2 linked regions of the Anatilimnocola aggregata genome follow. The main gene of each other region encodes a partner of the protein of the gene in region 2 in a complex. Links are inferred from orthologs where the notes say so. Each region holds a gene or a part of one and is shown on either strand. Other genes may lie near its edges.

Region 1 (3,319 bases), 540 kb from region 2 along the record:
CCCTGGCGACAACGAGCGTGAACGAGCTGGCCTAGCGGTTCTTCATCCGGGGATCGAGTGCATCGCGCAGGCCGTCGCCAAGAAAGTTCAGGGCGAACAAGGTGCATGCTAACGCCAGGCCAGGGAATAGTACGAGCCACCAGTGGATGCCGATTGGTGTGATGACCTTGATCCCATCGTTCACAAGTTGCCCCCAGCTGACATCGGGTGGCTGCACGCCGAGGCCGAGGAACGACAAGAACGCTTCGAACAGCATCACGCTGGGAATGGTCAGCGTGAGATACACAATGACGATGCCCAGGACGTTGGGAACAATATGGCGGAAGACAATACGTCCGCTCCCCGCGCCAATCGTGCGAGCCGCATCGATGAACTGTTCGTGCTTGAGCGAGATCACTTGGCCACGAACAACTCGCGACATTGTCAGCCAATAGACGGCACCGATCACCATGTAGAAAATGACGATCTGATTGATCCCCACTGCCGCCAACGTACTTTTGATGGCGTCATCGCTCAGCAGCATGATCAGATTGATGACGACGAAGATGAATGGAATGCAGTACAAAATATCGACCATGCGCATCATGCCGGCATCGATAATGCCGCCCGCATAACCGGCGACCGCTCCGTAGCTGACACCAATCACCAACGAAACCACGGCGGCGAGCAAACCGACCATCAGCGAAACGCGCGCGCCCCAGAAGATGCGCGCGAGCACATCGCGACCGAGGTTATCGGTGCCACAGATGGAGGGAATGCACCACTGCCCAAAGACTGCCAGGCGAGCGCGGATCATGGCCCGCGCGAGTGGCCCGGGATTCGTCCACAACCGATTGAACGGATGGGCGCGGGCTTTCCCCTGCAGCTCTTTTTGCAACCTGTCGCGTTCAGACTTGGGCGCGGCGTTCACTTTCGCAGCTAAGTCGGCCACTTCACGGTCGAAGCTCTTCACATCGGCCAGCGAAACGCTGAGCGGACGCTGCAGCGTGCGGGGCGGTTTGTAGATGTTTGCCTTGTCGACCAATTGAAAGCTGGGGGATTGAAGCGGCAGCAGCGGAGTGAGCCAGGCGAGCGCCGCGAGGACGATCAGAAAATAGAGCGACGTCATTGCCGCGTAGTTCTTGCGCAAGCGACGCCAGGCATCGTGCCAGAGCGAAATGCCGCGCACTTTTGCAGCTTCGGCCAGCAAGGACGCATAGCGATCGGCGGGAGAATTCGCAGGTGATGGATCGGCAGTCATGTGAGGGCAGGTTACTCGAGCTTCACGCGGGGATCGATCACGGAGTACGACAAATCGACGAGCGAATTCATGACATACAGCAGTGCCGTATAAACCAGCACGGCACCCATGGCGAGCGGATAGTCGCGCTGCAGCGCTGCATCGATAAAGTGCGAACCGAAGCCCGGCACATTAAAGATGCGCTCGATGACCAGCGAACCCGTCAGAATGCCCGCAGCAGCTGGACCAATAAACGAAACGACAGGCAGAATTGCGCCGCGCAGAGCGTGTTTGACGATGACAGTTCGAGGTTGCAAACCCTTGGCATATGCGGTGCGGACATAGTCGAGATTCAACACTTCGAGCATACCCGCGCGCGTGAGCCGGGCGATGTAAGCAGCGTACGGTGCAGCCAGACAAATCGCCGGGAGGATGATCTGCTGCGGACTTCCCCAGCCAGCTGCGGGGAGAATCGGCAGGTAGAAGCAAAAGATAATGATCGCCAGCGAAGCTAAGACGAAATTAGGAATTGCAATGCCCAACGTGGCCAGCCCCATGAAGCCAAAGTCGTAGATCGTATTTCGCTTCACTGCTGAAACAACTCCTGCGATGGTGCCACCGATCAGTGCCAACGTGAGCGCAATCACACCGAGCGACATCGACACGGGAAAACCTTCGGCAATCACTTCGTTAACCGTGTAATCCTTCAGTTTCTGGCTCGGACCAAGATTCAGCAACACGACATTCCCGAGTGTCGTAAGGTATTGCTCGTGCAGCGGAGCGTTGAGGTTGTAGAACTCGTCGAGGTTGCGGCGGATTTCTTCCGGCAACTTCTTCTCACCCATGAAGGGGCCACCGGGAGACAACCGCATCAGGAAAAACGAGAGGGTAAAGACGGCCCAGAACGTGACCACGAACCAGCCGAGCCGCCGGAGGAGCGCGCCGAACAATTCTAGGGCACTCATTTTGCTGTTCCTGACCGCTGGCCAAGCTTGCCGTCTTTCGCCGCGTGATCGATCTCTAGCAGCGTGAGCGGGTGGAGATCCTGCACGTCATTACAAAAGCCTTTGACGTGCGGCTTAATCAGATTCTTAGAAACGTAAAAATACATCGGAATAATTGGCACTTCCTCAAGGAAGAGAGCTTCCGCTTCTTTAAAGATGGCCATTCGCTTCGCCGGATCCGGCTCCTTGCCCGCGTCGGCAATCAGCTGATCGTACTTGGGGTTGCCCCAACCGGTCATATTCTGATCGCCGCCGGTGACGAACATATCGAGAAACGTGTTCGGATCGGGATAGTCGGCAATCCAACCCGCGCGGGCAATGTAGTAATCCTTCTTATCCTGAGCGTCGAGATACACACCCCACTCCAGCCCACGCAGTTGAACGTCGACTCCCAAATGCTCGCGCCACATCTGCTGCACGCGTTCGGCAATCGTCCGATGGAGCGAAGGAGAATCGTTGTAGAGAATCTCGATATGTGGCAGCTGATGCCCTTCGGCATAGCCGGCTTCTTTGAGCAGTTCTCTGGCCCGCTTGGGATCGAACTGTGTTCCCGGCGGGCTATCATAACCGGCAAGGCCCGGCGGGACATAAGTACCCGCAGGTACTTCGCCCGCTTTGGTGACGAACTCGCAGATGTTCTGTTTGTCGATAGCCAGGTTCAGAGCCTGCCGGACTCGTTTATCTTTGAGCGCGTCCTTCTCGGTATTCAGCCGATAGAAGTAAACCGTCAGCATGGGGGCTGAAGGGAACTGATCTTTCAATTCCTTCTTCAACTGCGGAATCATATCAGCGGGGATCGTCGTCGCCCAATCGACGCGACCGGTCAGGTACATGTTGAGGGCCGTCGTTTCATCGCGCAAGGCGAGCACATCGATGCTGTTCAGCTTGACGTTTTTTGCATCCCAATAAAGCGGGTTCTTTTCCAGGCGAATGCGATCGCGCAGTTTTCGCAGCTTCAAGTTGAATGGACCGTTGGAAACGATGTTTGCCGGTTTGGTCCAAGCTGGCGAGCCATACTTTTCGATGCATTTTCGATTGACCGGATAAAGTGGATAGAAGGCGACCAACTCGGGAAAGAAAGGAGTGCGGTCGTTCA
Region 2 (3,286 bases):
ACCAGTGGCTTCGTGATGCTCCTCCCACAACTCGAACAGCAGCCTTTGTACGACCAACTCGGCTTCGAAAAAGGTGCGGTCGCGCCAGCGACGGGTTGTGCCAGCGTCACCAACGATACCGCCGGTTGGAACACGGGAATCTCTCACCTTTTCTCGTTGCAGCCCAAGTTTATCGTCTGCCCGAGCAACTTTACGAAGAAGACATCCGCCGGCAACTGGGGCATCGGAAGCTATGCCCTCAATCACGGCACACTGGGGCCGACGAAAGGGACCGATCAAAACGCCAAGCACTTGAACACGGGTGTGTTCATGTACCGCAGCGAAATCAAGCTGAAAGATGTGACCGATGGCTTGAGCAACACGATGTTTGTCGGTGAAGTGGCTCAAGGGGATCATCCGCACAACCAGAATCAATGGATGGTCGCCCTGCGTCACGTCGACAGCTTGCGTTCAACCGAAAATGCGCTCAATACCCGGCCGCAAAAGGGACTCGTGCTGAACCTGTACGGTCTGCAAGTGAATGGCGCGTTCAGTAGCAGGCACCCCGGCGGAGCCTTGTTTGCCTATGGCGATGGTCACGTGCAATTCATTGGCGATAACATCAACATGACGGCCTACCAGGCGATGTCGACGCGCGCCGGCGGCGAAACCGATCAACCCTAGTTCCACTGTCCGAGCAACGCTCGGCATTTCGATCATGCTGCGACTTGCTGTTATTCCTGTCATCGCTCTAACGCTACTTTCCACCGGATGCGATAGTCGTTCTCGCCGAGTGCCGATCGCCGGAACGGTGCTCATTGATGGTAAACCTCTGGCGGGAGGCACGATTGCCGTGGTTCCCAGCAATGACCGTCCCGCCATTTCGATGATTGACCAGCAAGGTCGCTTTCAACTCACGACCTACGACGATTTCGATGGCGCAATTCTGGGCGAACATCCGGTAGAAATCTTTTCGCGGGTAGATGTTGGCGGTGATCGGCAACGCTGGCTGATTCCACCAAAGTACGCCAGCATTAAAACTTCCGGCCTGGTGCTGCAGGTGGACAAACCCAATCCGAACGTCGTCTTCGAGTTGACCTGGGGCAATCAAGAACCGGCAATCGAAGTGATTGAGGGAGGCGGCGACGTGGGCGCTGTGCCAGGTGCTACCGAGGAAGCTCTGCCGGTTCCCGGTTCTCCGTGAACAAGCGGTGCAGCCATCACTTTGGCAGTTGCGACCGCTGCGCGCGGGCCGTATAGTTCCTGCATGTCTTCCACATCTGGAACTAAGCCGCTTCTGACCGTTGATGATTTGCACGTGTCGTTTCGAACCGACGATGGTTCGATTCGCGCGGTGAATGGTGTGTCGTTCGAATTGCATCCGGGTGAAACGCTGGGCATTGTCGGCGAATCGGGTTCCGGCAAGAGCGTGACGAATCTCGCCCTCTTAGGACTGATTCCGCGGCCTCCCGGCGTGATTGAGCGCGGGCGGGCGATGTTCGCCGGGCAAGACCTGCTGAAGCTCGGCACGCGCGAGTTGTCATCGATTCGCGGCAAGCGGATTGCGATGATCTTTCAGGATCCGATGACGGCGCTCAATCCGTTTCTCTCGGTTGCCGAGCAATTGACCGAAGTCACCCAGTTGCATTTGAAGCATTCGTCGTCCCAGGCACGTAAGCATGCGATCGACATGCTCGAGCGGGTCGGCATACCGGCTGCTGCCGAGCGGATCGACGACTTTCCGCATCAGTTTTCGGGAGGAATGCGGCAGCGGGTGATGATTGCCATGGCGCTGGCCTGCCAGCCCGAGATTTTAATCGCCGACGAGCCGACAACGGCCCTCGATGTGACCATTCAAGCGCAGATGCTGGAACTGATTGCCGAGTTGCAGAAGACGCACGGCACCGCGGTGATTCTCATTACCCACGCCCTGGGGGTGATTGCCAGTGTGTGCCATCGCGTGCTGGTGATGTACGCGGGGAAAATCGTCGAGCAAGCGGGCGTTTACGAATTGTTTGCCCAGCCGCAGCATCCCTATACGCTGGGCCTGTTGAAATCGATCCCCCGCTGGGATGCCACGCGGCAAGATCAACTCGCTGCCATCGACGGCCAACCGCCCGATATGTTGCATCCGCCGACGGGTTGTGCGTTTCATCCCCGTTGCACATTTCGCTTAGAGCGCTGTTCGCAAGAGGAGCCGCCGCTAGAGCCAGCCATTCACGGTGGGCTGAAGGCTTGCTTCGCCGACTTGACAAAGATCCCATCACCGACTGAACAGGCTCGCGCCGCAGGAACTCATTCATGACGGCCGCTGCTGCTCCGGAAGTTGGTCGTCGCTTGCAAAAACAGAGCGACAAACCGCTACTCGTCGTGAAAGACCTGAAGGTTCACTTTCCGAAGCGAAAAGGTGGTTGGCTGTTCGGCCAACCGGGAGTGCTGCGGGCGGTTGACGGAGTCAGCTTTACGATTCGCGAAGGAGAAACGCTCGGGCTCGTGGGCGAATCGGGCTGCGGTAAGACAACTACCGCTCGCGCGGTGATTCACCTGCAGAAGCCGACGAGCGGCGAGATCTGGCTCGCTGGGGACCGGGTCGACCAACTGACGCCACGGCAAATGTTGCCTTACCGCCGCAACATTCAAATGATCTTTCAAGATCCATTTGCCTCGCTCAATCCACGCATGACCGTCGGGGCAATCATCCAAGAGCCGATGGAAATCTTCGGGCTCTACGGCAACAACCGCAAGCTCGAAGCGATGCGGCTAATGGACCTGGTCGGGCTCAATCCGCGGTTCCTGAATCGCTATCCCCACGAGTTCTCCGGTGGACAACGGCAGCGAATCGGCATTGCTCGCGCGCTCGCCGTACAACCGAAATTGATTGTCTGCGATGAGCCAGTTTCCGCGCTCGATGTTTCCATTCAAGCGCAGGTCATCAACCTGCTGATGGACTTGCAGCGGCAACTGGGTCTCGCGTATCTGTTCATCTCGCATGACCTGTCGGTGGTCCGGCATATTTCGCATCGCATCGGCGTGATGTACCTAGGGCGCATCGTCGAGATGGCGTCTGCGGACGCGATTCACGCAAACCCGCGGCATCCCTATACGCAGGCGCTGCTGTCGGCCGCGCCCATTCCCGATCCGGTGCTGCAGCGTGAGCGGCAGCGGATCATTCTTAAAGGTGAAGTCCCCTCGGCAGACCGGGTCTATCCGGGCTGTCCCTTTGCCGATCGCTGCCCGATTGCCGAGCAGTTCTGCCGAGAGAAAGTCCCGCTGCTCGAAGGTCGCGACCACCTCGTGGCCTGCCATA

What was found.
Region 1: the proteins of ETAA8_RS07465 (region 2) and ETAA8_RS09375 are in contact, whole or in part, in a cryo-EM structure (PDB 8Z21), measured with the Escherichia coli proteins. The link is inferred for Anatilimnocola aggregata from one-to-one orthologs.

The regions. Positions count from the first base shown.
Region 1 is NZ_CP036274.1:2,446,505-2,449,823, reverse strand. The notes cover bases 219-3,217. They hold ETAA8_RS09375 (ABC transporter permease), read right to left. Parts: upstream 2,185-3,217; coding sequence 1,252-2,184; downstream 219-1,251. Other genes in these bases: ETAA8_RS09370 (peptide ABC transporter substrate-binding protein), read right to left, coding at 2,181-3,217; ETAA8_RS09380 (ABC transporter permease), read right to left, coding at 219-1,240. Also shown: ETAA8_RS09385 (hypothetical protein), read left to right, coding at 1-21; more of ETAA8_RS09380, read right to left, coding at 32-218; more of ETAA8_RS09370, read right to left, coding at 3,218-3,319. UniProt on the Escherichia coli protein: Part of the ABC transporter complex OppABCDF involved in the uptake of oligopeptides and of the ABC transporter complex MppA-OppBCDF involved in the uptake of the cell wall murein tripeptide L-alanyl-gamma-D-glutamyl-meso-diaminopimelate.
Region 2 is NZ_CP036274.1:1,911,120-1,914,405, forward strand. Bases 300-3,265 are described here. They hold ETAA8_RS07465 (ABC transporter ATP-binding protein), read left to right. Parts: upstream 300-1,246; coding sequence 1,247-2,284; downstream 2,285-3,265. Other genes in these bases: ETAA8_RS07455 (DUF1559 domain-containing protein), read left to right, coding at 300-663; ETAA8_RS07460 (DUF4198 domain-containing protein), read left to right, coding at 698-1,183; ETAA8_RS07470 (ABC transporter ATP-binding protein), read left to right, coding at 2,281-3,265. Also shown: more of ETAA8_RS07455, read left to right, coding at 1-299; more of ETAA8_RS07470, read left to right, coding at 3,266-3,286. UniProt on the Escherichia coli protein: Part of the ABC transporter complex OppABCDF involved in the uptake of oligopeptides and of the ABC transporter complex MppA-OppBCDF involved in the uptake of the cell wall murein tripeptide L-alanyl-gamma-D-glutamyl-meso-diaminopimelate.